DNA from 4 places in the Virgibacillus sp. LDC1 genome. Region 1 is predicted to be linked to each of the others. Evidence: riboswitches for the same ligand, from Rfam matches in the RefSeq annotation. Region 1 holds a riboswitch; each other region holds the start of a gene.
The links. A riboswitch is a leader RNA that binds a small molecule or an ion and turns the genes downstream of it on or off. The one in region 1 is predicted to bind thiamine pyrophosphate.

Region 1 (7,341 bases):
ATCGCCCCTCCATGTTATATTTCTGATGTCTAATATTAAACATCCTATAATTTTACATTAAAGCATAAAATATTACATGAGGGGAGGATATAAAGTCATGGAAACGAAGGAAGGCATAAAGTTTAATATCGAGCAAGAACGGCATAAGCTTCATAAGATGAAGCAGCGGTATCGTGATTTTAATCATCCCAAAGTCCTCAGACAATCAATCGTGCTCGATGAGTTGATTAATCAATATAACCGATTTCTTAAAGAGAACAAGCCGATTGCCTAAACAACCGACTTGAGCTGAATGTAGATTCTTTTTATAGATCGTAAAGTCTCGCGGCGTTCTCATACAAAATCCTGCGGGCCTCGGATATGGACAACCCCTGAAGCTCAGCCCATGCCGCAGCCACAGAAGCCGTCATCCGTGGATGGGTCATCTGTCCGGTGAACGGACCCTCGAACGGCCAAGGACCATCGGTTTCGGTCATGACGAGATGATCCGGATATCTACATGCCATATCACGAATTTCTTCCTCATAGAGGATGTCAGGCGTAAAGGAAATATAGTATCCGTTACCCGCCATCCGCTGCAAGGTGTCGCGTGAGCCCTTGAACCAATGAAAATGGGCACGAGTGACGCCGTATTTTTCGAGCAAATCACATGCGATATCCGCATCTTCATATACAGCGTGCAGAATGACCGGTTTATGATGCTTTTTAGCAAATGCTATAAATTGCTCCAGCAGATCGGCGTAAGGACGGTTATCCCAGGGACGGCCCTCCGATTCAGCCTCCAGCCTGGCGTAATAGGGGAGACCCACCTCTCCTACGGCAACCATCTCATCGGCATGCTCTGCCATCCAATCCAGCAGTTCTTCGGTTTCGTCAGAGGAAGGGAGGGGCTGCTCCGGATGATAACCGAAAGCTGGCCGCACCATCGGTCCGTACTGCCTGGCCAGCTCCAGGTTTCGCTTGCAGGAAGCCAGATGCATGGAGACGGAGATGAGGGATTGAACCTCATGATGGCGGATATCCGCCAGAATCGCTTGTTGATCGGATAACGAATAACTATCCAGATGAATATGAGTGTCCATCAGTGGGAAATTCGCTTCACGCTGCATGAATGATTTCATCGTTACATAACCTCGCTTGTAAGCTTCCATGAAGCATTTTGCTGATCATGGATGTATGTATTCCGCTGGCCTTCATCGGTCAGCGTTTGTGCTGTTCTTCCCGCATGATGGCGGAAATTTCGGTTTTTAATGCAATGAAGGACGGATCCATCAGGATATTTTCCCGGCGTGGACGGGAAAAAGGGACTTCTACCCTTTTCAAGATGGTTCCGGGCCGTGCCGACAGGATATAGATGCTGTCCGAGAGGAGCAGCGCCTCCTCGATATGATGGGTGATCATCAGCACCGAACGGCGCGTATCCTCCCAGATATCGAGCAGCCAGCGCTGCATATCGCTGCGCGTCAGCGCATCCAATGCGCTGAACGGTTCGTCCAGGCACATGACTTCCCGTGGACTCATCAGTGCGCGCAGAAAAGCCGCCCGCTGCTGCATTCCGCCTGAAAGGGTGTGCGGATACGCTTTTTCGAAGCCGGAGAGTCCGGCCCGTTCCATCCAGCTGCGGGCATGTTCCCTGGCAGCGGCTTTCGAGGTGCCCCTCAGCTCCTCGGGAAGAAGCACGTTGTCCTCCACCGTACGCCAAGGGAAGAGTGCCGGCTGTTGAGGCATATAGGCGATGCGGCCTTTTTCCCCGGTCACGTCCTGACCATCCATGAGAACGGAGCCCGCATCCGGAGCCGTTAACCCCCCGATGATATGGAAGAGCGTGCTCTTTCCGCTGCCTGAAGGACCAATCAAGGAGACGAATTCCCCGGGCTGCACCTGGAGCGAAAGATCATCCAGCACATGCACTTCGCTGCGCCGCTCGCGGAAGGTTTTACGAAGGCTGCGAACCTCAAGGGCAGGCGCTGGCGGGACCGCTGCAGAGGATCGGCCAAGCCTGTCATGATCCGACAGGGATACTTGATGTGTCATATCGCAAAGCAGCCTCCTTTTATATATGTTGGAAAATGTCCATTCACAATGGTTTTAACCTTTTCGATTCCAGCGAATCAGCCGCTTCTCCAGCAGGGTGATCAGCAGCACCATCAGCAGGCTGAGCAGGACGATGACCAGGATGGCAACAAACACCCGGTCCGTGCGGTAGCCGGATTTTTGCAGCATCATGTAGTAGCCGATTCCCCGGTCCGAGCCGATCCATTCCCCGATCACCGCACCCATGACCGAATAGGTGGCCGCAATGCGAATCCCGGAGAAGATGGAGGGAAGGGCATGCGGCAGCTCCAGCTTGGTGAAAATTTGCCACGAGGTAGCTCCCGCCATCTGCATATAATTCATCATGGTGCGGTCAGTACGGGCGAGTCCGTCCAGGGCCGCAACAGCGACAGGGAAGAAGCAGACCAGCGTAATCACGATAACCTTGGGCAGCATGCCGAAGCCGAACCAAATCATGAGAAGCGGGGCAAGGGCGATGGTCGGCACATTCTGGCTAAGAATAAGAAGCGGATAAAGGGCGGTTTTGAGAAAAGGCACCATGTGCAGAGCCAGCGAGATGACAAGACCGATCGCCGTGCCGATCATAAATCCGATCAGGGTTAATTGCAGGGTGGCCGCTGTATGCTGGAAGAGACCGGAAGCTCCGGTAACGGCCTCATGCCCGATGGCCGTCGGCGCAGGCAAAATAAAGGGTTCAATGTCGAATACGGATACTGCGGCCTGCCAAACCATCAAAAAGAAGAGGACCGCCACAACGGGCGGCCAAACAGAACTCCACCAGCTTTTCATGGACGGTATTTCTCAGTCAGCTTATCCATGCTGATGCCGGTCGGATGATGCGCGATTTTGACTTGGGATATGATGCTGGGACTTCCCGCATTCACCAGCGCCTCGTGCATGCGCTCAACGATCTTGAGCAGCTCGGAGAGCTCTCCTTCCATGGTCGTTTCGAGTGCATGGACCTCATATTTTACGCCCGATTCCTGAATGACCTTGATCGCTTCATCCACATAAGGGATGCTGTCGGCCCCGTTTGGCGTTCTCGGTATTACTTGAATGCTTAAGAGTGTATTCGCCATATAAACTCATCCTTTCGTGCAAGCTATATTGTAATGGAAGAGAGGCAGCCTGCTGTCTCTCCTCTTAAATAGAAATAACCTTATGGCTGCTCCGGTAAAAATTCATTGGTAAATGCGCGGTCCGCGTCAAGTTCCTTCTCCAGCAGCTTGCGCTCAAACATCCAGTCGGCATACCCCGACCATACTTCGGCTTTCTGCTCGCCCCAGCGGGGTGCATCATCCTGATAACGGGGGCTCAGCCATTTCTGGCTGGCGAGAACCAGTTCGGCATCCAAGTCAGGAACAGCCTTCGTAAGCAGGGCTGCCGCATCTTCAGGATGTTGAATCGCATAGTCATATCCTTTTGAAGTCGCCCGCATGAACGCTTTGACAAGCTCGGGGTCCTCCTGGATCTGCTTCTCGTTCGTTACGATCACCGGTGTGTAATAATCAAGCTGCTCCGAGTAGTCCTTCACATAAATCATGTCAAGCGGCTCATTGCGAAGCTCGGCTTCAATCCCCGTCCAAGCATAGAAGATCCAGGCAAAATCAATGTCGCGTTTCACGGCCGTAAAATAATCGGCATCGCCCATATTGATCATATTCACCTTGCTGACATCGGCGCCATCAATCTCCATGATGGATTTCATGACGGCTTCCTCCACAGGCGAGCCCCAGCCTCCATAGGATTTTCCTTCAAAATCGCCTGCCTTCACGATGCCCTTATCCTTGGGGGCGGCAAAGCCGGATGTATTATGCTGAATGATCGCTGCAATGGAAACGAGCGGCAATCCTTGCGTTCTGGCCAGCGTTACGCCTTCCTGATAGCTGATGCCAAACGGCACGTTTCCGGATGCGACCAGCGTATCGGTTCCGCCTGCTCCCGGCTGGACGATCTGGACATTAAGCCCTTCTTCCTCATAATACCCAAGCTCCTTCGCTGCATACAGGCCGGTGTGATTCGTATTGGCGGACCAATCGAGCATCAGCTGTACGTCACGGAGTTTCCCGGGAGTCTGACTGTCTTCGCCTTCGGCACCTGTCTTCTTGTTCTGTCCGCTTGTGCCGCATCCAGACGCAACCATCAGCAGGACGCAAGCAAGAAGCAGCGGAATCCATGTTCCCTTCTTCATCGTTTTTTCTCTCCTTTGAATTCTCTTTCTATAACCTCGTTAACTCCACAAAAAAAGCGCCCTGATGATATCAGGACGCATGACGGCGTAAGTGTATACCACGGCAAATGAACAGCTGCCGCAAACATGGGCTTCCTACGCTGGCATTACCCAGATCAGGTGTAAGGGTCAGTATCATATCGGATACACTCTCAGCCGGCCAAATTCCAGCTCCCCCGGTATTTATGAAGTTTCGATCATTACATCCGCTATTATAGTCCTAACACACCAAACCTGTCTAGTTCGAAGGGGCACGAACGAGGCAGGTCTACTTTTAGAACACGTATGCAATTGGAAGAATGAATGGAGCTATGAACCTTTCACAAGATAAAGGATTTGAATAAAGCTTCTACCGTACGTAAGAGGTTAGCGCTGGAAAAACTCAATCCACTCCCCTTCGGGACCGTGAACGAAGAAATAGCGATACCCATTCGGGAGCGTCACGATTTCCTCATCCAAGTGAGGCACGTCCAGTCCCTGAACGCGAGCATATTCCTCTTCGATGTTATCCGTGCTGACGGCAAAATGATGAACGGTCCCTTCTGCGGGCAGCGTGTCGCTGTATCCCTGAATAAGCTCGACCTCCGTTTCGTCGCTGCCGTTAAATCCGAGGAATGCCAGCTGGATGACGCCATTGGTATGGGTAAGGCGATCCTTCAGCTCAAGTCCGACGACGGCGGTGTAAAAGGCGATCGTGGTTTCAAGGTCCCGGACGACAATGCCGACATGATCCAATCGTTTCTGTGACAAGGCTAAACACCCTTTCCGATTCATATGAGATATGAATGAAATATTATCACATAATTCCTATACGTCAAGTAGGTCTTGAAGGAGGCAACTTTTCGGAGCGTTACGGGTTTCATAGAGTAGAATCCGTGGTTTTTCTTTCATTTCCTCATCTTTACTTTTGGGTGGGTAAAAAGTATCATGAGAACTAGAAGTATTAATTCGAAAGACCTAACAAACAAGTGTTGAAAAAAGCTTACCTTTTGGCCGAGGAGGAATGCTTATGAGTCCAACTCCAGCAGATCATCTGTGGATTCGACTCGCCATGATATATGCATTCATTCAGATAATGATCGCTCTGTGGATGCCTGACGCTTTATCGCTTCAGCGTGTTCTAGTCATTATTCCTCCTGCAGCCGCCTCCGTTTATTTAATGTGGATTAGTCGGCGCTATGAGGTGCATCTTCGCAGGTTTTGGTTTATTGTGAGTCTCGGATTGATGGGGGATGCAGCGGCCCGAATCATTTACGCATGTCATGTTTGGTTTGGAAAAGAGAGCGCTTTCTCTCCGGCTCTAACCCATTTCTTCTGGGGGCTCGAACTCATCCTGTTCGCAAGTTCTCTCATTTATTTATTCCGGCATGTACAGGGTTCGTTTCGGGGGCTCCGGTTTATGCTGGACATCGTGATTGTTGGCATAACGGTCATGACGGTAGGATGGGAGTATTTCATCAAACCTGAGCTTGAGGGTCTGGCCCATGAGGCAGTATGGGGAAACATTTGGGTGGACATGCTGTATCCGCTGTGCGCAATGGTACTTATTTTTTTTACGCTGGTGTTGTATTTTAATACCGGACAGTTAAGGAAATGGTCGGCCATTCTGTTATGTCTTGGCGGGAGTACTTATATTGCAGGAGATGTTCTATACATCTATCTTGTTGATCTTATGGGTATCGAGGCACGTCCCTACCTGTATCCACTCTATTCATTATCGGTATTTTTTATTAGTTTCGCAGGTGGGCAGTCTGCCCCTGCTTCCCGTAAGCCATCTGTTGGCGAGCGGGAGCCGCGTTCGATCGGAAACCTGATCGTAAGGTACCTGCTTCCCTACAGCGTGCTTGGCGGGATGTTTGCCCTTATGGCGCAGCGTTTTGGGGGGTGGAATGGACTGTTTACCGGCCTATCTCTGTGCGTTATCCTGATTTTGTTCAGGCAGATTTTGATTCAGTTCGAGAACGACCGTTTGTTTGCCCGACTGCATGAAAGTCTGATGCAGAGTGAATCCCTGGCCCATCGCGATGATCTTACGGGGCTGTATAATCGCCGTTATTTTAATGCAAGGCTGTCGAGTTCGCTGAAGGAGGCGGACCGCAAAGGTTCCCGCGTAGGCTTGCTGTATATGGATATGAACCGTTTCAAACGAGTCAATGACCGATACGGCCACCGTGCCGGCGATTTGTTGATACGAAAGGTTGCAGACCGGCTTCAATCTCTCGAATCCAAGGGAGTCTTGGTTTCCCGATTAGGAGGAGACGAATTCACCGTCATGATCCATCCAGCCGGCGAAGATCAGGAGCTGATCTGGATGGCGGAGGAGATTTGGACGATGCTTAGCGAGCCGTACGAGCTGGAAGGACATGAGGTTCGAACCACGCCGAGTATCGGCATTGCGGTTTACCCGGATCATGCCAGAAATGACCAGGAGCTGATTGGCCGCGCGGATGCAGCGATGTATGCGGCAAAGGAACGGAACGCCCCTTGGCATTTTGATGTGGAGCGGACGATGCTGCTGCAGCTTTTAGATCAAAAGGTTGAGTAGAAGAATGTATGACGATAGTATCGACAATAGGTTGTTAAAAGCAATATAAGTCGATTTTTGTAGAATTTGGCGCAATCATTGCACGAATCTTGCGCATTTCTCCTAAAATAGGTCATAACTTCGATATAAAATCCATAAAATGCAAAGAAATCATATTCAAAATGCCGATAAGAAGCATAGTGAGAGCTAGCTTGCCAAGGAGGACGAACATGATTTGCGACAATTGCAGCACCTTTGAACCGATTGAGGACCAGGGGACCATTCATATGAAGCCTGCAAGTGGCGAGCTTATTCAGTTGCTGGCAGTGAACGGCTACACGGTACATGAAAACAATGAGGGTTGTGCTGTGAACTACAAGGTACGTGCGGACCTGATCTCCATGATGAAGTGTCTGCAGCCCCTTCCGCTGAAGATTCGTCAAGAGCTGTCCTTCTGTGTTACCGGTGGAGAAACTCCGCAAATCCGGCATTCGTGGACCCCTATGCAAAAGTTCGAACTGCAGATGGAGCA
Region 2 (7,341 bases), on a different contig from region 1:
CGGCTGATACCCCGATCCCGATCAAGACGAGCCGTAGCGGCGATACGCCATTCTTCCACGCAAGCACATACAGCAGTCCGGTAATGAAAAAAGCACCAAGGATGGCGAATAGCGGCATCCAATGGATCGATACGGTGCCTGTGAATATGAAGATGAAGAGAACGGCTCCTAGCGATGCTCCCTCCGTTATGCCAATGACATCGGGGGAGGCCAGGGGGTTGCGGATGACGCCCTGCAGAATAGCCCCCGCCACCGCGAGAGCGGCTCCGATCAGCACGGCGATGATAATTCGGGGCAGCCTTAGCTGCATGACGATGACCTGCTCCATGGGCGGAGCATCGCCGAACAATGCTTTAATGACATGAAGCGGCGAAACAAACTGGCTTCCCGTTCCTGTGCTAAGAATCATGGCGGCGATGCAAAGCACGAATAGGATCAGGCATACCCATAGTGTTCTTCTCTCCAGCATAAACGATACTTTAGCGTTCCTGGAGCGGAATATGCGGTGTTTACTCATTGTGCTCGTCTTCCTTTCCTGGCTATGTACACGAAGAACGGCACGCCGATGATTGCAGTCATCACGCCGACCGGGACTTCCTTCGGCATGGCAATGTATCGGGAGCCGAGATCGGCCGTCACCAGCAGAAGTGCGCCAAGCACCGCGCTGTAAGGCAGAATCCAGCGATAATCATTTCCTATTAAATACCGAACGATATGCGGGATGATGATTCCGACAAATGCGATGGGTCCCGCAGCGGCAACGGAACCTCCGGCCAGCAAAATAACGGCCGCTGCCGCTAACAGCTTAATGAGGGCTGTTTTTTGCCCAAGGCTCTGGGCGATGTCGTCTCCCATGGAGAGGGCGTTCAGATGACGGCCCAGCAGGAGTGCAGCCAGCATGCCAACGGTCATGTACGGCCACACGGCTGCAAGTTGGTTCAAATCGCGTCCGGCTACCGAGCCGACCAGCCATACCAGGACCTGATCGAACATTTTGCCGTCGGAGAGCATTAATCCCTGTGTCAAGGAATGGAAGAAGGCGGCTATGGAGGCACCCGCGAGGGTGATTTTTACCGGCGTCATGCCGTCCCTGCCGATGCTGCCCAGGAAAAACACGATACCGCCGCTTACCGCGGCCCCGATCAGCGCGACCCAGGTAAGGGATTGGAGTCCGCTTATGCCCAGCCAACCCGCCGACATAATAATGAAGAAGGCCGCACCGGAGTTCACGCCCAGCGTGCTGGGGGATGCAATCGGATTGCGGGTGATAACCTGCATGAGCGCGCCCGCAACAGCCAGGCTTGCTCCTACGGCAAGCGCAATGAGCGCCCGGGGCAGTCTTGCTGTGAGAATGATCAGATGCTCGTTGCTCCCGTTGAAGTGAGTGAACGATTCCCATACCTGATGAAGAGGTATGTTTGTTACTCCGAATGCGATGCTGCACATAACGGCAGCAGCCAGCGCCAATAGCGATATGAATAGTCCGAATACGCGCATATATGCTCACTTTCTTAAGTCCATGAATAATTAAGTTCATATGAATTTTAGGTGAAGGGACCCCATCTGTCAATGATCTTGATAATCATTCTCATAAATATCTTGATATTTTTCATAAAACCCTTTATAGTTTTGAATCAGTGATTGATAATGATTTTCAAGTAGAGGGATATGACACAAGGGGGATTTAGATAGGTATGGGAAAAGGAATGGCAAATAAATCAACGAGAGGCCTCAAGTTTAGCTTGCTGGCTCTCATCATGATCGTGATCCTTGCCGGGTGCGGAGCAAGCCCAGCGAAAGAAAACGCAAACAGTACCGGCGGCGACACAACGAATGCTGCAGGTGGTAACAATGAAAGCGCAGCAAGCGAATCGTATGAAGTTACGCATGCGATGGGTACGGAAACGATCAAGGGAACGCCTCAAAAAGTGGTGGTTCTCACGAACGAAGGAACAGAGGCCCTTCTCGCATTGGGCGTGAAGCCTGTAGGTGCCGTTAGATCCTGGACAGGCGACCCATGGTATCCGCATATTAAAGACCAGATGGAAGGCGTTACCGTTGTAGGGGAAGAGAGCCAGCCGAACATCGAGCTAATCGCCGGCCTGCAGCCGGATCTGATTATTGGCAACAAAATGCGTCAGGAGAAAGTATATGAGCAATTGAAGGCGATCGCGCCGACTGTTTTTGCCGAGGATCTTCGCGGCGAGTGGCAGACCAATTTTGAGCTGTATGCCAAGGCACTGAACAAGGCATCTGAAGGCGAAGAGCTCCTGGCTGCATACGACAAGCGGATTCAGGATTTCAAAGAAAAGGCCGGAAGCAAGCTGGATGAGACCGTCTCCGTGGTCCGTTTCATGGCAGGCAAGACGCGCGTGTACCATACCAATACGTTCTCGGGCGTCATTTTCGAGAAAATCGGTATCGCCCGCAACGACATGACCAAGAACGCCAAGGACGATTTCGTTGACGAGATTACGAAGGAACGTTTGCCTGAGGCAGATGCCGACAGACTGTTCTACTTCACTTATGAAACCGGGGATGGCGGTGCCAACCAAACCGAGCAGGAATGGATCAACGATCCGCTGTGGAAAAACCTGAACGTCGTCAAGAACGGCCAAGCCCACAAAGTGGATGATGCCATCTGGAATACAGCAGGCGGCATCCTGGCAGCGAATCTGATGATTGACCAGCTGCAGGAGTTTTACGGCATTCAGTAATGAATGAATGAAAACGAATGCTGCATAGGAAAAAGCTAAAAAAGGAGTCACCCCTCAAGATCTGAGATCTTGAGGGATGACTCCTTTTTTGTGCATCGCCGGGTCGCCAGTACCGCCGCGTCGCCAGCATAGCTGCAAGGTAGCATCGCTGTGTAGCCGGTACGGCTGCGTTGGCAGCATAGCTGCACGGTAGCATCGCTGCGTCGCCGGTACGGCTGCGTTGGCAGCATATCTGCACGGTAGCATCGCTGTGTCGCTGGTATGTAACTGCATGCCACACTGTACGCCAGCACAGCATAACCAACTCCCCCTGCTTCTTGCCGCTACCCCTGACCTGTTAACGGACTCCAGTTCCCTTATTTTCTTAATTCGCACCCAATTGTTAAATCTAACGGACTCAGGATCCCTTATTACCGCAATAAGGTGCCTATTTGCCATCATATTCTATAAATAACGTATCTGGTGTCCGTTAGCTCTCGAAAATAACACCCATTCGGCTAAATAACGTATCCTCAGTCCGCTTGCCGCCCTCGAGCAGTAGCAACAAGGCCAGCAGTCGAACCAAGATGAGTAGTAGCAAACGAGCGCTAGAACCAAGATGAGTAGTCGCACCAAGATTAGCAGTCGCAACAAGATGACTAGTAGCAACAAGGCCAGCACTAGCACCAAGATAGTAGTAGCAAACGAGCAGCAGCACCAAGATGAGCAGCAGCAAAAAGATCACCTGTTAACGGACTCCAGTTCCCTTATTTTCTTAATTCGCACCCAATTCTAAATCTAACGGACTCAGGATCCCTTATCACCGCAATAAGGTGCCTATTTGCCATCATATTCTATGAATAACGTATCTGGTGTCCGCTAGCTCTCAAAAATAACACCCATTCGGCTAAATAACGTATCCTCAGTCCGCTTGCCCTCGAGCACTAGCCAACAAGGCCAGCAGTCGCACCAAGATGAGTAGTCGCACCAAGATGAGCAGTAGCAAAAAGACCAGCACTAGCACCAAGATGAGTAGTCGCACCAAGATGAGTAGTAGCAAAAAGACCACCTGTTTACGGACTCCAGATCCCTTATTTTCTTAATTCGCTCCCAACTCTTAAATCTAACGGACACAGGATCCCTTATTACCGCAATAAGGTGCCTATTTGCCATCATATTCTATGAATAACGTATCTGGTGTCCGCTAGCTCTCGAAAATAACCCCGATTTGGCTAAATAACGTATCCTCAGTCCGCTTGCCCTCGAGCACTAGCAACAAGATCAGCACTAGCACCAAGATCAGTAGTAGCACCAAGATCAGCACTAGCACCAAGATCAGCACTAGCACCAAGATCAGCAGTAGCACCAAGATCAGGACTAGCACCAAGATGAGTAGTAGCACCAAGATCAGCAGTAGCACCAAGATCAGCACTAGCACCAAGATCAGCAGTAGCACCAAGATCAGCAGTAGCACCAAGACCAGCAGTAGCACCAAGGCCAGCAGTAGCACCACGACCAGCAGTGGCCTCAGCTATCTACTCTGAGTTCCCCCGTTTTCTACCACTAAACCATAGCTACTTAAAATCATGCGGTTCTACATCGTTTTGGTTGGTAGCCATCCAAGCATCCCCTGGACACCGAATCCATCCACGAATCCATCCGTGCCCTCCCTGTAATGACGCTTTTGCTTCGCTTCCACCTTTTTACGAAATCTTCACCACAATGTCCGCTCCGGCAACATAGGCCATCGCCTGGATGTATTCCGGGTCTTGGGCTCGTCGTTCCATTTCCTCAGAAGTGAGGTCCTCCATTCGCGTCTGAATCCACCATAAGTTGCCGAACGGGTCCCGTACCCGTCCCACCCGGTCACCGAAGAACAAGCTTGTTGGCTCCGTGACCGAGACGGCTCCTGCGGCCAGCGCTTGTTGGTAGACGGCATCGCAATCCTCAACATATAAACGGAGGTATGCCGGGCTATCCGGCCATTCCGGCTTCGCGTCAAACATCATCACGACGGCATCTCCGATTCGCACCTCGGCATGGCCGATGATACCATCGCCAACATAGACGCGGGCTAACTCTTCGGCTTGAAAAGCCTGCTGCAGGAATTCGATCAGCGCTGCGGAGTTTCTTGAGATGATCCACGGTGTCACGGAGGTGTAGCCATCCGGAATGGGTTTAACCGCTTTCGATGGGTTCGTCATAAATACGCTCGCTCCCTTAAACTTCATTTATTTGAGCTCTGATGTACTCATTATGCGGGGGCATATATGACAACCGAGCGTCAGTGTTCCCAAAACAAGTTTTGGGCATACGGCTATTTAATTTAGCAAAATAACCACCGCCACCGTAGAACATTATGATCACCCGGTCATGAAAAGGTTTCAAGCGTGGAGTTCCGTCCGCGGACGGTTCACGTTTGACACGACCCACAAACCTATGTACAGTATTAGACAAAAGAATAGGAAGTCCACTAGGGGAGCCGTTAGCGGCTGAGACAAGAGCGTATCTTGGACCCTTTGAACCTGATCTAGTTCGTACTAGCGTAGGAAAGTGGAGCCTTCGTATATGAGGTCTCGGTGCGTTTTTTGGCGCACTCGGGCTTGTTGACGAAGCCGCTCCAGTTTTCGGGGGCGGCTTTTTAGCGTTGCCTGGAAACTCGTGACTTACGGACTTCCTGCTCTTCAATATGTTGGAGGTGGGGACAAAAATGAGTTTCACGCAAGAGCTCCGTCAGCAGGCGGAAGGTATTTTTCAAGCAATCTTCGATCATCCCTTCGTAAAAGGCATTGCCCAGGGGAATCTGGAGCGGGAGCAGTTGATTCACTATGTAAAACAGGATTTTGAGTATTTGAATGCCTACATGCGGATTTACGGTATCGCCATATCTAAATCGACCAGCAGGGAAGAGATCGCGACCTTTAACGAACAGATTTCGTTCATCCTGCACAGCGAGGTGCACCCGCATCAGAATTTTTGCGCAGCAGCCGGGGTGACCTATGAAGAGCTTCAGGGGTATCCGCTTGCTCCGTCCGCGCATCATTATATCCGTCATATGCTGACGGTGGCGCATGAGGGCAGTCTGGGCGAGATTATGGCGGTACTCCTTCCTTGCCCGTGGACGTACCTGGAGATTGGTCGCAGGCTGCTGGATGAAGTGAAGCCGGATGCGTCCCATCCATTCTATGACTGGATTTATTTCTACGGCAACCGGGGGGAAGACGCGACAGCCAAGTTCTGCAACCGTGTCGATGAATGGGCAGAGCGTGCGACGGCAGCCGAGCGGGAACGGATGACGGAGCATTTCATGCTGAGCTGCCAACTGGAGTATATGTTCTGGGATATGGCATATAAGCAGGAGGAATGGCCGGTGCAGCTGCAGGCTGCGGTGCTGTAAGGAGAAACTGTATCAAGCACATAAATTCCATTATAGATAAGAGAGGCTGATTCATATGCATGCATGGGAAAAAGAGGTTTCGGCGCTTTTAACGAAGGTACAGCAGACGAGCCCCCTCGTTCACAATATGACAAACGTGGTGGTTACGAATTTTACGGCGAACGGCTTGTACGCGCTGGGCGCGTCGCCGGTCATGGCTTACGCGCCCGAGGAAGTGGCGGATATGGCCGCCATCGCGGGCGCACTCGTATTGAACATCGGCACGCTGAACCGCGAGCTGGTGGATGCGATGATAATAGCGGGGCAATCGGCCAATGCCCATGGCGTCCCGGTCCTGCTGGATCCGGTCGGTGCGGGCGCGACCCGTTTTCGGACGGAGTCGGCCTTGCGGATTCTGAGCGAGGTGAAGGTTTCGCTTGTGCGTGGAAACGCGGCTGAAGTCGCTCACCTTGTTGGGGAGGCCCGCGAGATCAAAGGCGTAGACGCTGGCATCAGCGCAGGCAGCAATCATGCCGAGCTGGCTGTGCGGGCTGCACGCGAATTAGGCACGATCGTGGCCATTACCGGTGAAGAGGACGTAATTACCGATGGAAGTGAAGTGCGTATCATTACTGGCGGTGACCCGCTGCTCACGAAGGCCACCGGCGCAGGGTGCCTGCTGACCTCGGTGCTGGGTGCCTTTGCCGCAGTGGAGGCAAACCTGCTGCTTGCGGGTACGGCGGGACTGGCCTTCTACGGGGCCGCGGCGGCAAAAGCCGCAGAGCGCACGGCAGACCAGGGACCGGGGAGCTTCCAGATCGCTTTCCTGGATGAGCTGGCAAAGCTCCATCCAGACTCGCTGGAAGGATATGCGGCTGTCCGGGAAGCAGAAGCGACCGCTGCAGGTGGCACACGATGAGCAAGACTCGCGTGCCCCGGGCACTGACGATTGCCGGGTCCGATAGCGGCGGAGGCGCCGGCATTCAGGCCGATCTGAAAACCTTCCAAGAGCTCGGCGTATACGGCATGTCGGCGATTACGGCGATCACGGTGCAGAATACCTTGGGGGTTCACGGCGTATATCCACTGCCCCCCGAAGCAGCCGCCGAGCAGATGGAAGCGGTAGGCTCGGACCTTGGAGTAGATGCATTGAAGACGGGCATGCTGTTCAACGCCGAGATCATTCGCCTGGTTGCTGACCGGATTCGGGCTTTTGGCTGGGAGAAGGTCGTTGTCGATCCTGTAATGATTGCCAAAGGCGGAGCGGAG
Region 3 (7,341 bases), on a different contig from region 1:
TCATGGGTTAGAAGGGACGGACCGGCATACGGATATCGATGTCGTATACTTCGATCCGGAGGATGTTTCTGAAGAGCGGGATGCAGACTTGGAGCAACATTTAAGGATCTCGACGGGGAACCAGAAATGGTCGGTTAAGAATCAGGCCAGAATGCATGTGAAGAATGGAGATGAGCCTTATAACTCGACCCATGCAGCGTTAACCTATTGGCCGGAGACGGCTACCGCGGTCGGGGCAAGGCTGAACGCCGAGGGAGAGCTTGAGCTCTGCTGTCCTTATGGATTGGAGGATTTATTTGCGCTTCGGGTTCGCAGAAGCCCTAACTTCCATAAGCGAAGCTATTATTTGGAACGGGTAGGGAAGAAACAATGGGAGGATCTTTGGCCGCAGCTAACGATAAGCGATGATTAGACAAAGGTATCCAACCAGGAGCTGCGGTGAGCAAGGAAATGAGGTTGTCCATGTGGAATTTATAGAGTGGCCTATTAACGGCCGGAACGAGGGGCTGTTGTATGGACATATTTAACCGCGCACGTGAAAAGGAAATGTCGTATCACGAGAAACTATATGAACAAGCTGTATTATTTCAACCTGGAAGCTGGTTAGCCAAGCCCGTTCAGACGGTCCTGGATCATTTGGAATTATTGTCATTTCAAGAGATGCGGGTACTGGATCTGGCCTGTGGTGTTGGGCGTAATAGTATCCCGGTTGCGCAGCGGATCCAATCGACGAACGGGAAGGTCACCTGCGTGGATCTGCTGCCATCGGCAGTCGACAAGCTGCAGCAGTATGCCGCATTGCATGGCGTAAGCTCAAACCTTGAGGCACTTGTGGCAGACGTGGAGCACTATGAAATTGCCGAGGATACCTATCATTACATCGTTGCATGTTCATGTCTGGAGCATATGAGCTCCGAGGAAGCCTTCGTATCCAAGATCGAACAGATGCAGGCAGGAACCGTGGAGCAGGGTATACATTGCATATTGATGAGCACAGAGGTTAAGGAAATCGATCAGGAAACGGGCTTGGAGGAGGAAGGCTTAATCGAGTTGAATCTATCCGCCGACAGGGCCTTTTCCATCCTTGATGAGCTGTATTCGGAATGGGAGATCCTAACGAGGCGGCAGGTGCAGCAGAATATTCAAGAAGTGAAGGATGGGAGAGACGTACGATTCCGAAGTCAATGGATCACCTTCACTGCAAGAAAAGGAGTGTGTTGACCCGTGGTGAAACATACGCATCTCGGCGTTTATGGAGTATTGATTCAGCATGATCATATCCTGTTGATCCAGAAAGCGAGAGGGCCGCACAAGGGGAAGTGGGATTTACCGGGCGGCTCCATTGAGTTCGGAGAAGAGCCGGAGTTTACGCTGCAGCGCGAATTTATAGAGGAAACCGGGCTTTCTCCAATTAAGGGAACCATTCGGACAGCTGTATCCTACACGATCGTATATCAGTATGGAGCGAATCAGATGGAAGAGCTGCATCACATCGGCATTATGTATGATGTCGAGCTGCTGGATCATCAGGCCGTGATCAAGACGGACGGTGACGGCCAGGACTCATTAGGAGCAAAATGGATTCCTTTGGAGTCATTGGGCTTGTTACCGTTAACCCCATTTGTAGAGATGATGATGGAGCCCGTGTTAAAGGGTGAGACTCCTAAAGAAGCAGAGATTGAGGGATGACAACTTTCTATTTTGTGAGGCATGCGGAATCTCCCTTTATCGAAGGGAAGGAAAGGTCGCGGAGATTGTCTGCGGAGGGTTCGCTCGCTGCGGTTCGAGTCAAGGAATTACTCCTGGGGGAAGGGATTGACGTTATCATATCAAGCCCCTATCAGCGAGCCAAGGATACGGTCCAACCATTGGCGGACGCTTTAGGACTACCGATTGCGGAGCAAGAGGACTTGAGGGAACGGAATGCCGGAGATTTTCAGGGGCATTCATTCCTCGATGCCAAAAAGATACTGTTTCAGGATCCAGCCACTTCCTTCCCCGGAGGGGAATCCAGCAAAACCGCGCAAAGCCGAGCAGTCCAGGTGCTGGAGGAAATCCTGAATACACATATAGGCAAGCGCGTTGTGATTGGCACGCATGGCGACATTATGACACTCATGCTGCAGCACTATGATCAACGATTCGACTATCAGTTCTGGCAAGGAATGACGCTGCCGGATATATACCGAGTCGAGTTTGAAGAAGGACGGCTTGCGAATACAGCGCGGTTATGGAGCGAGCAATAATGCTGGTGTACTCTATATGATACAAAAAGGGAGCTGCCCCATTTGAAGATTTGCTCTCATGACATACGGTTCGTCAGATTTAATAATGGTACAAATGAAAAAATGGCTGTGCTCAGGATGTTATCCTCGCACAGCCATTTCTTGCATTTTCGGTCCGTAGTCGCTTCGAAAGCAGTATACATTATGTAGTCTGTACCATACTTAAAATTTGAAAATGTTGATCGTTTTTTGCAGCCGGAAGACGGCATTATTCATCGCTTCTGCTTCCTCGGCCATCTTCTGGATCGATGAAATGCCTTCATTCATGGATGCCGACACCTGCTCCGTTCCTGCGGCGGATTGCTGTGTGATCGCCGATATATTCTGAATCGCGGAAGAAATGCTCTTCGCACTATCCAGCATGGATTCGCTCTCCTTGGAGAAAGCAGCGATCTGCTCCGAAATATACTGCACACTGTTTACAATCTCCATGAACACCAGCTCAGCTTCACGGATCATTTCGGTTTGCTGCCTGACGACCTCTTCATTAATTTTAATGTTCTGAGTCGCATGTTTCACGTCCGATTCGATGCTCCGTACGAGATTGAATACTTCCCGTGTCGATGACGTGGATTCTTCGGCCAATTTACGCACCTCTTGGGCTACGACGGCAAAGCCCGCGCCATGCTCCCCTGCTCTTGCGGCTTCAATGGATGCGTTCAAGGATAACAAGTTGGTCTGATCGGCAAGTTCCGAGATCGTCTCCGTGATCTGCGTAATTCCCCTGGCACTCTGGGCCAGTGCATCAATGGATTCCGAGACCTTGGCCGTTGCGTCAATATTACGCTGCATTCCGGCAGACTGCTTGGCAACGGAGTCCCTTCCTTGCTCAACCAGTCCCAGCGTTTCGATCGAACGGGTATTCATTTCCTGGGTTGAATGCGTATAATTGCTGACCTTCTCTTCGATCTCACGGATGGAATGCGTCATTTCGGCTACGTCTTCCGAAATTTCGTTAGCGCCGACGGCCAGCTCATTGGAGGATAAGGAGACCTGATTCATCACTTGAATGAGCTCCTGGTTTTTAATCGAGATGTTTGAGCTTGACGTCATGACCTGGCGGGTGATATCCGAGGTCTCCTGCAATATTTTACGAAGCTTGTCCACCATGCTGTTGAACGTTCGGCTGAGATCGTTCATTCCCCCAACCTCTTCTACCTGGAAGGTGAAGTCGCCTTTAGCGATTTTGGCGGAAACGCTGGAGATTTCCGCAAAGGAATTCGTAAGCGCTTTCTCAATGAGGCGAGAAAGAGGAACCGTAAGACCGGTTAGTGCCACGACGATGACCACACCAATGATTGCTTTACCCATTAGAATAAATGCAAGCAGCATTGGAACCGCAAACAAAGCGGCAATGAGAAAACAGGCTGCGGTAATTTTCCGCGAGATAGGGAGTCTGTTGAACCATGCCATAAGAATGAGTCCTCCTCAACAACATAGGATATATTTACCATGATTATAGCATCGACGGGCAAAACTAGATAGAACGAAATGACAAAAAGTGTTGAATTAGGTCGAAAGAACTGAAATTTGAGGAGGGAGAGGGGATACGCAGCGAATATGCGAATCCCCCTTAATGCACAGATAGGAAATGATTTTATTTTACAGCCCGGAATAAGGCGGAAGCGAGATAATCGGTATTGTCCAGGATCATGCGGTCATGCTTGAACAGCGTTTCCCAAAGCGCAACATCGAACAGAAGTCCTTTATCGCGCTGTTCTAATGTATCCAAATGACGTGTTTGCTCTTCCTTTAACTGCTCATTGAAGTGATTGTACTCCAGAATCTCTTCTTGTTTAAACCCGCAAGCCAAGAGCGACTCCGCCCATTCTTCCCTCATCATGAGATTAGGGATCCCGAAGAATTCGAGCAGTTCCTGAAGCTTTGCCTCCGGCATGGGCTTATCTAGCAGCAATTCTCTGTCCAGCAGGACACCTCCATGATCCAGAACGCGGTAATATTCGGGCAGCGATTTCGAAGTATCTGTAAATACAGTAACGGACTCGGCCATGATCAGATCAAATTGGTTGTCCTCGAAAGGCAATGCGCATACATCCGCCTGATGGAACTGGACATCGATTTCCATAGCCTTGGCTCTTGCGCGGGCTTTTTTGATCATATTCTCGTTTAGGTCAATGGCGGTCACTTGATACCCCATCTCCGAAAGATGGCATGCGGTTCTGCCAGTTCCGCACCCCACCTCCAGAATGCGGCTGCCCGGTTGAATGGGAAAATTCTTCAGCATTCTGAGGGTTGCCTCGAATCCTCCCGGGTGGGCACTGCCCATGCCTAATTTGGAGAGCATATGAATATAGTTCATCTCATCTATCCCTTCTTCCTTATGATCAACATGAGGGTAATCGTTTATTTACCATATGATTCAGGTACGTTTAGGGTTTTAGCTGAATTAGATATTTTGAGCCCTTTTTTCGGGAGGATTAGAGTCATATTGGAGGAAACGTCATGAGGATGGAACCGGTAGAGGCAGCGAAACGTGTCATTCAACACGATTATCCCGACTGTTTGCTTGCTGTGCTCGGCGGCAGTGCGAGCAGAGGCGAATATAATGAACAATCCGATTTGGACATCATGGTCATAGAACGGGACGGATATGATTTCAGCAGGAAGACGATAGAGGCACATGGGTGGATCGCGGAAATATTTATATTGTCTTTATCCTCGTATCGCGAATATTTCGACGAGGGCGTCATGGCGGCGAATCCGTCAATGCAGCGGATGATTGCGGATGGGACGGTGCTGCGCGCGCTGCCCGAGGGAGAAGAGGTACGGGCGGAGGCCCGAAGCGATTTGAATTACGGCCCCATGCCCTTGACGCTAACCGACATGAACCAATACCGTTATATGCTAACCGAGTACATGCTGGACTTGGAGGGTCCACGAAGGGATGGCGAAAAATGGTTTACGGTGCACAAAATCGCGGCGATTCTCTGTGAATTTGTACTTAGGGTGAACCGGGAGTGGACGGGTGAAGGGAAAACACTGTTCCGGCTGTTCAGCCGCTATGACACAATCTTGGGAGACCGATTGGAAGCAGCGCTCGCGGCGATGTATCGCCAGGATGATCCCTCAGCTCTGATGGCATTCACCGAGGAAATGCTCCGTCCGTACGGAGGGAAGCTTCTCATTGGTTTTGAGGAATAATATTTCCTAACCAATATATAAAGAGAGGTACATTAGCCGTGACACTAGCACAAAGCGGGCAATACTATAATAGTGTGATTACATCACGTCATTCTTTAAATCCAGGAGGGGATCTTCATGAGCGGAGAATACGGCGGCGCATGGGGCAATTCAGTAGGAACTATTTTGGTTCTCTTTATCCTGCTCGTAATTATCTTGAGTGCTTGGGTTTAAACTGTCAAGATTCTTGGCAGCTAGTGACAGGAAAGCCCGGCTTTTGCCGGGCTTTTGTCTGCCTCAATAGAACTCAATTCGATGCGGCTTTGATTGATGGGCTGTGTGCGGACACAACTGCAGTCATGACCAGATGGCTGCTGTCGGATTGAATCGCATGTAAAAACGCGTCTTCAAGCGATCCAAATACCCGGGACAGGGACCCGTCCAATCGGCTGGCGTAATGAACGCTTCCGGCGAATGTCCCGGCTTCCTTCGCACGATTTACTTCACTGTAGATGACTTCCATATAGTTATCGGTACCCATGGGGTAAAGAGCGAATTGGCAGGCAGTCTCGATTTCGGCATGTTCTCCGATGTCACGGTTTAAGAGGGTCGAATCCTCAGTCATATATACATCGGCGTCCGTATCACCGGGGCAGCCGATGGAATAAGTACCATTAAAAACGGTGTGCACGCCGCTCGCCGCGGCATGGGCGAATATCGCCCTTGTAACATCAAAGACATGCTCTGCTCGTCCACGAATACAGGTGCTCACATCATCTGTCTGAATCCACACTTTCTCCGTATCCACAGATTGTAGTGCGTCCATGATGACCTCTACAAACCGGTCCGTCATGGGAAATACCGAGAACCGGCATCCGACGATCCGGCTGGTTCCGCATACAAGCTCATTCATTGTCATTTCCTCCCCATAATATAAGTCCACGCAAAAAAACCGCACCCCATGAAGAAGGTGCAGTTATGCCTACGAAAAGAAATAAACATAAATGCTACACTTCCCCACGCTAGTATGACCTAGATCGGGTGATAAGGGTTAACGGCAGCCCGCCGTCTCTCAGCACATGGCACCCCTAGTACAGCCAACATCCTATGTAGTTGGTTATTGCAAGTTTGCCCCGGAGCCTCCGTTATCGTAGGAATTCGAGGGTTCTTACCTGTGTAATTGTATCGTTTTGCGATCGGTTTTTCAATCTTTGCCCATTATAAAAAAGACCGCCTATCCCAGTTGCAGGAACTTAGGAAGGCGGTTTTTTCATCTATTGGTTTAGTTGTATACTTTCACGCGATCTTCCAGCGGTGCAAATTCTTTTTCGCCTGGTTCAGCAACCGGCTTACCGAAAGGCATTTGAGCAATCAGCTTCCAGCTTTCTGGGATGTTCCATTCGGATTTTACTTTTTCGTCGATCAGCGGGTTGTAGTGCTGCAGGGATGCACCCAGACCTTCTGCTTCAAGGGATGTCCATACTACAAATTGCAGCATGCCGTTGGATTGGTTGGACCAAACCGGGAAGTTGTCGGCATAAGCGGCAAAGTTTTGTTGCAGCCCGGCAATGACGTTGTTGTCCTCGAAGAACAATACCGTACCGTAACCAGCGCGGAATGCAGCCATTTTGTCGGCCGTGGATTTGAAGGCTTCTTCATCGCCAACGACTTCCTTCAGGATGCCTTCCGTCATGTTCCACAGTTTATCATGCTGTTCGCCAAGCAATACAACGACGCGTGCACTTTGGGAGTTGAAAGAAGAAGGGGTATACTTAACCGCTTCGTTTACGATTTCTTGGATACGCTCGTCCGAGATAACGGATTCTTTGCTAATCCCGTAATAAGAACGGCGATTTTTGAGTGCAGTTGAAAAATCTTTAGACATTGAAAAAAAACCTCCTGGTGTAATCGAATT
Region 4 (7,341 bases), on a different contig from region 1:
TATGTCCGCCAGCACCCGGGGATTCCCCATCGGGTCGAGGATTTGGCGGCCAGAGCGGGGTTGTCCCCCCGTTACTTCTCGATCAAGTTCAAGGAACTGATCGGCACGCCGGTGCAATCCTATATCATTCAGATGCGGATTGAGCGGGCGCAGCATCTGCTGCTGCATCAAGGGATGAACGTAACGGAGGTAGCCGACGCGCTGGGTTACCGCGATATTTTCTTTTTCAGCCGGCAATTTAAGCAGTATACGGGCAAGAGCCCATCCGAGATTCGGTGATCCCCCGCCCTTCCATAACTTACCTGAGTGGCCGAAGGGCAGATGGGTTTCATAGCAAGCGATTTAGGGTAAAAACGAAATACAGTTTCATTTTATGAAGGGGGGAGAGAGGAATGAGCCCAAGAAGACGGGTGCGTGGACGTTTCTTCAGTCGTGGTGGCTGCGCTATTTTCAGAAATCGCTTGCGCCGCATGAAGACAACGACTCAGAATCATCAGGATGTGTGGTTTTAATGAGACTTGGCCTACATACGGGGAACGTTGAATCCCGTTATCATATACGCTTTTCTCTGGATGAACGCAAAGGGAGCTAAATGGCTCCCTTTTTTCGATATGTTTTGGGGTCCCCGCAAAGTATTTGGAATAAGCATCGAAGCATAGGCTCCACTTTGTGGGGCTATTTAATGGATGCATATACGGATAGGGACTCTGATTACGTTGCGAAATTTTGTTATATTAGGAATATGTATAAGGCGCTGAACGCAGGGTTCTTAGGAACATGGACCAGGCAGGCATTTCGGATAACGGAAGGGTGACGCGAGTGAAGGAGAGAGTGGCATTGGCAGAGCAAGCGGTGATCCGGTGGTAGCGTCGGGAGCAGGAAAGGTTGCGCTGATCACGGGCGCGTCGAGCGGGTTCGGACTGCTCATCAGTCTGGAGCTGGCAAAAGCAGGTTATGACGTGGCTGCGGGTATGCGCAGGCCTGAGGCGGCGGCAGAACTGTTGGCCCGAGCCGAACAAGCAGATGTTGCCGGGCGCATTCACGTATTCCAGCTGGATATATGCATCGAGGAACAAGTCAAGGCCGCTGCTTTGGAGATAGAGCAGAGGTATGGACGCTTGGACGTGCTGGTGAACAATGCCGGCGAGGTGGTAGGCGGCATGGTGGAGGAAGTGCCGCTCAGCGGCTGGCGAAAGCAGATGGAGACGAATTTTTTCGGGACCGTATCGGTAACGCAGCATATGCTGCCGCTGCTCCGCCGTACCGGACATTCCAAAATCATTCTCATGAGCAGCATTAGCGGCGTGGTCGGCTTTCCGGGTTATGGACCTTATGCGTCCTCCAAATTTGCTTTGGAAGGGCTTGGCGAAAGCCTGTCCATGGAGTTGATGCCCTTTGGCATCGATGTCGTGCTGATCCAGCCCGGTGCCTATGGCACGCCGATTTGGAACAAAAGCTTTGGGGAGCTTGCGGTAAAGGAAGGATCACCCTACAGCGATCTGCTGAAGGGCGTGCTGGAGTATTCCGAGCGGACAGCCAGGGGAAGCGGGGATCCGCTGGAGGTAGCCAGGCTTGTGGCAAAAATTGCGTCCATGGCTAAGCCCAGGTTCCGCTATTTGCTGCCCCGAGGCACGCGGCTAACCGCATGGATCAAGGGCGTGCTGCCGGATCGGCTGTTTCAGCGGATCATGTATCGGATGCTGGGCCGGCGTTAATCATTCATGCCGCGAATGATTCATGGCCTTAACTTGTAAAATGCGATGTTTGGTAAGGTGAATGGGATTACCCTTTTCTGGCTGGGGACGGATGAAGCAAACCGAGGAGTTCCCCCATCTTCACCTTGGAGCCGGGTTCCAGGTCACCGCGCGGAGTAAACGTGCCGTTCTCCGTCAAAAGCACGACGGTAGAGCCGAATTCAAAGTACGCGAGCTCATCGCCAATCCCGTATTTCTTCACGTTCTCGTCAGCATAACGGATGCTGCTTACGTTCATGGCTCCGACCTTCACGACGGCAACTTCGCCGAACTCATGCGCAATATAGGTAATGAGGCGTTCATTGCGGCTGAGCACGTTCCGAATATGGGTCATCGCAAAATCGTTCACAGGGTAAACGCGGCCCTTCAGATGCTCGCTCTCCGCCTGAACACCGGTTACCGGGGAATGAATGCGATGATAATCGGTCGGGCTTAAATACAATACGAAAGCATAACCGTTGATGTAGTTTTCCATTCTTGGCGATTTGGCGAGCAGCTCACTCAGGGTATAATCCTGTCCCTTGACGCTCAGAATGGTGCCGGCGTTGACGGCGCCCATTGCCGAAATCGTGGCATCGACCGGGCTTACCATAGCGTCGGCGGTATCATCTATGGCGCGCAGGCCTATTTTTAACCGGCGGGAAAAGAACTCGTTCAATGAGCGGTATTCATGGATTTCTTTCTCCGCTTCATGCGCCGGAATTTGATAAATTCGTATAAATGCAGGTATTAGATGACGGCTCAGCCGGCTGTGGGAACAATGCCCCATGATTCGGGACAGCCACTTGCGGGAGGATAGCTCAGTCATCAGACGCAGCAATTGTTTAGCCATGTCATTCTCCTTTGTGCATAGGTGTCAGCAATAAACGTTGGTGGAAAAGCCAACCACTCTGATATTGACATAGAATGAGATGGAAATCAATAAATAGCCATTTTTGAAAAAAGGCTCTTGCTTATTCCGGAGCGAATGTGTATTTTAAAGTTAACATGAAACCGAATAGGAATACGGGGGCTTGAGTGAATCAGGCTGAGATTGCAGCTGTTATCCGCTGTTGACCGTTAATCTGAACTGGGTAATGCCAGCGTAGAGAATATCCGACCCTGCCTACATAGGGCCTATTTTTCCGTCTGCGCGTTTTTCCAGACGGTTTTTTGTTGTGTTTACACAAAAATAGAGGTGGAGAGGGGAATGTGTTGTTATGGGAACGTCTGTGCAAGAGAAGTTGGGGGTTCAGCCCCGAAAAGGGCTGCGGTTAAGCGATATTTTGGTGACGGTGCTGGTATCGCTGGTGCTTGGCGTCATTTATCATTTCTGGGGTTCGGTTTACAATCTGTTAAAACCGCTGTTCTTTGAAGCGGATGAGTTGTTATACGGCATGTGGTTCGCTGCAGCCACGCTTGCTTACTTGCTGATCCGCAAGCCGGGAGTGGCCATCATCGCGGAAGTGGCGGCGGCCCACGTGGAAGTGCTGTTTGGCAGCGGCTGGGGATTGACCCTGCTGCTGTATGGCCTCATTCAAGGACTGGGGGCAGAATTGGTATTCGCGGCATTCCGTTATCGGAGCACCTCCGCGTGGACGCTGGCGATTGCCGGAGCCGGCGCGGCCATCGGCTCGATGATCATGGACTTCTATTACAGTTATACCGATGACCTGCAGACGTGGATGTTCCTTGCCAAATACGGCATGCGGGTACTCAGCGGCGCCGTCATTGCAGGCCTCCTGATGCTCCTGCTGGCCAAAGCGCTTGACCGTACGGGCGTGACATCCCTGCTGCGTCCTGCGTCGAAGAAGGATTACGAAGCACTGGATGATCCGCGCCATGTCTAATGCCACGGTTAGCCAGGTTCCGGCTCAGTCCGCTGAGATGCTTCCGGAACCGGCCGTGTATGTGGAGGGATTGCGTCTGAAGTATCCGGGCGAGGAGCGGCTGATGTTCAAAGACCTCTCCTTCTCGGCTGTCCGGGGGGAGAAGGTGCTGCTGCTCGGTCCGAGCGGCTGTGGCAAATCCACGCTGCTGCAGGTGCTTAGCGGGATGATTCCCCGCGCAACGGAGGTGCCGATGAAATGCGAGGCCCAGCTGGTTCCGCGTTCTTGGGGTTATGTGTTTCAGGATCCGGATACCCAGTTCTGTATGCCGTACGTGGATGAAGAGCTGGCTTTCGTGCTGGAGAATCTAAGTGTCCCACGCGACGAGATGAAGGAGCGGATGCAAGCGGCCCTGGGCGAGGTGGGGCTTGATCTTGAGGAGCTCCATATGCCGATCGGGCATTTGTCCCAAGGCATGAAGCAACGACTGGCGCTGGCATCGGCTCTGCTGCTGGAGCCGGAGGTCCTGTTCCTTGACGAGCCGTCTGCGCTGCTCGACCCGGAAGGCAGGGAGCAAATCTGGTCCGCGGTGAAGGCCGTTTCGGAAGGGCGTACGCTGATCATCGTGGAGCACCGGATTGAAGAAATGGCCCAATACGTGGATCGTGTCGTGCTGTTCAGCCCGGATGGGGTGATTCTGGGCGAAGGTCCCCCAGCAGCGATATTCGCTGAATATGAGCGGGAACTCCAAGCCTATGGAATCTGGTATCCCGGCGTATGGGAAGATTACGCGGAGTCCCGGGCAGGCAGAGAGTTATTCGCCCCGGTCGACGCGCTGGGCAATGAGGCAGGTGATCTCCTGTATGAGGCTGCTCTGCCATACGCTCAGCATGGGGAAACTGTCATTCAACTGGCGGATTTCAGGGGGATGAGATGGGATAAACCTGTCATCACCCTCCCTTCAGCCGAGGTGGTTCCGGGACAATTCATTGCGGTGGTTGGGCCGAACGGAGCAGGAAAGAGCTCGCTGCTGCTCAGTTTAATGGGGCTGCTTCGCGCCGAAGGAACCTATGTGCTCTGCGGGGAAGAGGTCATTCAGGGCAGGCGCAGGAAGGTGCGGAAGAAGAGAGAGCAGCAGCTGCGCCAAATCGGATTCGTGTTTCAGAATCCGGAGCTTCAATTCCTGACGGAACGCATCGGCGATGAGGTGGTTTACTCCCTGCTGGTGGATCATGTGCCGCCGGAGGAAGCGAAGGCGCAGGCCGACCGCTGTCTGGAACGCTTTGGACTGAAGGGCATGGAAGCTAGGCATCCGTACCAGCTGTCGACAGGTCAAAAGCGTCGCTTAAGCGTGGCTACGGCCATGGCAAGACAGCCGTCTGTGCTGCTCCTGGATGAGCCGACCTTCGGACAGGATGCGCGGAATACGTTTGCGATTCTGGAGATGTGTGAGCAGCTGCGCCGCGCGGGAACCGCCATTCTCATGGTGACGCATGAAATGGAGATCGCGCAGCGGGTCGCCACGCATATATGGGAAATCCGGGAGGGGCAGTTGACGTCAAGCATGCCTTCCCCCCGATGGTGTACCGGGACGGAATCCGGACGGGAGACCGGCGGAGCGAATGGCGCTGATGAGACTCGCGAAAACCTAACCGGGGCCGATCATCGCCTTACGGGGGTGAACGCATGAATATATGGAATCCCGTGCGGATCACTTGGCTGCACCGCGCGAATCCGGTGGTGAAGCTGGGACTGATCTGTGCGCTGTTTTTTATGACGGTGTTAACCCATGATCTTGATTTTGTCATGTATCAGGCGTTGATCTTTATGATCTGCCTCGTGGTGCTCAGCGGGGTGAAGCCGTGGAAGATGCTGCTGTTTTTCATACCGTTTCTGCTTGCCTTTATTTCGTCTTCCTCTTCCATGATGCTGTTCGGCAAAGGGGAGACGATCTGGTGGGAGTGGGGATTGTTCCGGGTATCGGAAGAAAGCTTTTATCGGGGGCTGCATCTGGGGTTTAAGGGAATTGCCTTTGCCTCGGAGGGGCTGCTGCTTGTTACGACAACGTCCTCGGTGGATTTATTCTACAGTCTGATGCAGAAGCTGAGGCTTGCGCCCAAGTATGCTTACAGCTTCATGGCTTCGATCCGGCTGCTGCCCATGGTCTGGGAGGAATATGTAATCCGCCGCCAAGCCTTGAAGGTACGAGGTGTCCGCCCGATTCGCGGCGTTCGCGGCATGGTGAACCGCGCAGGACTGTATGTGGTGCCGCTGCTGGCGCAGAGCATCCGCCGGGCACACCGGGTGGCCGCGGCGATGGAGGCGAAGCAATTTGACGGGGATCGGGCGAAGGCTCGAACGTATTATTACCCGTCACGTTATTCCCGCTACGATCTTCTAATCATAGGATTACTCGCAGCCGCTGCCTGCTGTGCTTATGTGGCAGCCGGATATTTTCCTTGGTTCGGCATTGGCGACGTGCGGTTTGATTAAACGGTTGTTTCCTCGATGAGGGCCTGCTTATGGTGTGTAAGCAGGTTCTTTTTTTATGAGATCAGAATAACTTCAAAGGGCCTGGATTTCATGCTGATTGAGGCGTTATAATACTAGTGGTACCAGAAAAGTATTTTCAGTACCAGAAGGGGAGTTTATTCACGTGCGCGAGCGAATATTGAATGAAACGATCCGCTTGATTCAGCGGCAGGGCTTTACGTTTACGGTCAGTGATCTGGCCCGCGGCCTTGCGATTAGCAAACGGACAATCTATGAGCATTTTTCATCCAAGGAAGAGATTGTCGAATATATCATTGACGGGATGATCCGGCACATTCAGCAGCGCGAACGTGACATTGCGGCGGATGAGGGGCTTACCGTTCTGGAGAAGATTCACCAGATTCTAATCTGTCTGCCCCAGGAGATGGAGAAGATGGAACTGGGGATGCTGCCGGATTTGAAGCGGTCGCATTATCCGCAATGGGAGAAGCTGGACACCTTTTTCCGAGAGGAATGGGGCATTGTTACCGAGCTGATGGAACAGGGCATGGCCGAGGGAAGCATCAAGCGAATTCACATGCCGCTGTTCATCGATCTGTACCTCGGGTCGCTTCATCAGATTTACGATTCGAGGGCGACGGTGAAGCATCAATTGCCGCTGGGGGAGCTGCTGCAGTCCGTCATGGATATTTTATTGTTCGGCATTGCCGCTGAGAAACGGAAGGAGTCTTGAGATTATGCATTGGTTATATTTAAGTTTGGCTATTCTGTTTGAAGTGGCGGGGACGCTGAACATGAAGCTGTCAGAGGGGTTCAGCAAACCGCTGCCCAGCGTGCTGCTGGTGGTGTTCTATATTTGCAGCTTGAGCTTCCTGACGCTGAGCTTGAAGCAGATTGAAATATCCGTGGCTTACGCGATCTGGTCGGGACTTGGCATCATGATCATTACCGTCATCGGTTATATGTTCTTTGCGGAGCAGATTAATGGCCTGAAAGTATTCTCGATCCTGCTGATCATCGCGGGTGTCGTTCTGCTGAATTTATCCGGCAGCGCGCATGCGCAGGAACAACCGAAGACGCACCAGTCCGGTCACTAAGGACGATCAAATGAACCGGAATCTGCGGAAGGGCCGTACTCGTGCGTAGAATGGAAGAAGGACCGTGCGCGAACACGATCCCCGAGTACAACGTACCGCCATAAGAGCGGCCTTACTATAGGAATTCGATCAGAAATAGACCGTGATCCTGACCAAGGGCGGTCTATTTCTTTTTATGGAACGAAAGTA

Region 2: linked by a shared signal. The riboswitch ahead of tenA (thiaminase II) and the one ahead of OHJ21_RS23245 (ABC transporter substrate-binding protein) in region 1 are both predicted to bind thiamine pyrophosphate.
Region 3: linked by a shared signal. The riboswitch ahead of OHJ21_RS13950 (YkoF family thiamine/hydroxymethylpyrimidine-binding protein) and the one ahead of OHJ21_RS23245 (ABC transporter substrate-binding protein) in region 1 are both predicted to bind thiamine pyrophosphate.
Region 4: linked by a shared signal. The riboswitch ahead of OHJ21_RS20035 (ECF transporter S component) and the one ahead of OHJ21_RS23245 (ABC transporter substrate-binding protein) in region 1 are both predicted to bind thiamine pyrophosphate.

Annotation. Positions count from the first base shown of each region.
Region 1 covers NZ_JAOXLZ010000002.1:584,482-591,822, forward strand. The annotation lists gene OHJ21_RS23220 (aspartyl-phosphate phosphatase Spo0E family protein) at 98-274, shown strand; gene OHJ21_RS23225 (TatD family hydrolase) at 306-1,121, opposite strand; gene OHJ21_RS23230 (ABC transporter ATP-binding protein) at 1,201-2,034, opposite strand; gene OHJ21_RS23235 (ABC transporter permease) at 2,089-2,844, opposite strand; gene OHJ21_RS23240 (MTH1187 family thiamine-binding protein) at 2,841-3,134, opposite strand; gene OHJ21_RS23245 (ABC transporter substrate-binding protein) at 3,215-4,246, opposite strand; TPP riboswitch at 4,362-4,473, opposite strand; gene OHJ21_RS23250 (VOC family protein) at 4,652-5,035, opposite strand; gene OHJ21_RS23255 (diguanylate cyclase domain-containing protein) at 5,295-6,830, shown strand; gene OHJ21_RS23260 (EAL domain-containing protein) at 7,040-7,341, shown strand, end outside.
Region 2 covers NZ_JAOXLZ010000005.1:272,556-279,896, forward strand. The annotation lists gene OHJ21_RS25885 (FecCD family ABC transporter permease) at 1-517, opposite strand, end outside; gene OHJ21_RS25890 (FecCD family ABC transporter permease) at 514-1,497, opposite strand; gene OHJ21_RS25895 (ABC transporter substrate-binding protein) at 1,695-2,717, shown strand; gene OHJ21_RS25900 (hypothetical protein) at 2,772-3,092, opposite strand; gene OHJ21_RS25905 (hypothetical protein) at 3,187-3,441, opposite strand; gene OHJ21_RS25910 (hypothetical protein) at 3,901-4,101, opposite strand; gene OHJ21_RS25915 (VOC family protein) at 4,400-4,900, opposite strand; TPP riboswitch at 5,162-5,265, shown strand; gene tenA (thiaminase II) at 5,407-6,093, shown strand; gene thiM (hydroxyethylthiazole kinase) at 6,149-6,991, shown strand; gene thiD (bifunctional hydroxymethylpyrimidine kinase/phosphomethylpyrimidine kinase) at 6,988-7,341, shown strand, end outside.
Region 3 covers NZ_JAOXLZ010000001.1:3,132,446-3,139,786, reverse strand. The annotation lists gene OHJ21_RS13990 (nucleotidyltransferase family protein) at 1-412, shown strand, start outside; gene OHJ21_RS13985 (class I SAM-dependent methyltransferase) at 514-1,221, shown strand; gene OHJ21_RS13980 (NUDIX hydrolase) at 1,225-1,689, shown strand; gene OHJ21_RS13975 (histidine phosphatase family protein) at 1,686-2,246, shown strand; gene OHJ21_RS13970 (methyl-accepting chemotaxis protein) at 2,448-3,698, opposite strand; gene OHJ21_RS13965 (class I SAM-dependent methyltransferase) at 3,883-4,590, opposite strand; gene OHJ21_RS13960 (nucleotidyltransferase domain-containing protein) at 4,749-5,447, shown strand; gene OHJ21_RS13955 (sporulation protein YjcZ) at 5,565-5,660, shown strand; gene OHJ21_RS13950 (YkoF family thiamine/hydroxymethylpyrimidine-binding protein) at 5,734-6,339, opposite strand; TPP riboswitch at 6,424-6,526, opposite strand; gene OHJ21_RS13945 (nitroreductase family protein) at 6,709-7,311, opposite strand.
Region 4 covers NZ_JAOXLZ010000001.1:4,378,309-4,385,649, reverse strand. The annotation lists gene OHJ21_RS20050 (helix-turn-helix domain-containing protein) at 1-279, shown strand, start outside; gene OHJ21_RS20045 (SDR family oxidoreductase) at 861-1,715, shown strand; gene asd (archaetidylserine decarboxylase) at 1,783-2,586, opposite strand; TPP riboswitch at 2,750-2,862, shown strand; gene OHJ21_RS20035 (ECF transporter S component) at 2,954-3,583, shown strand; gene OHJ21_RS20030 (ABC transporter ATP-binding protein) at 3,576-5,252, shown strand; gene OHJ21_RS20025 (energy-coupling factor transporter transmembrane component T family protein) at 5,249-6,055, shown strand; gene OHJ21_RS20020 (TetR/AcrR family transcriptional regulator) at 6,219-6,788, shown strand; gene OHJ21_RS20015 (DMT family transporter) at 6,793-7,152, shown strand.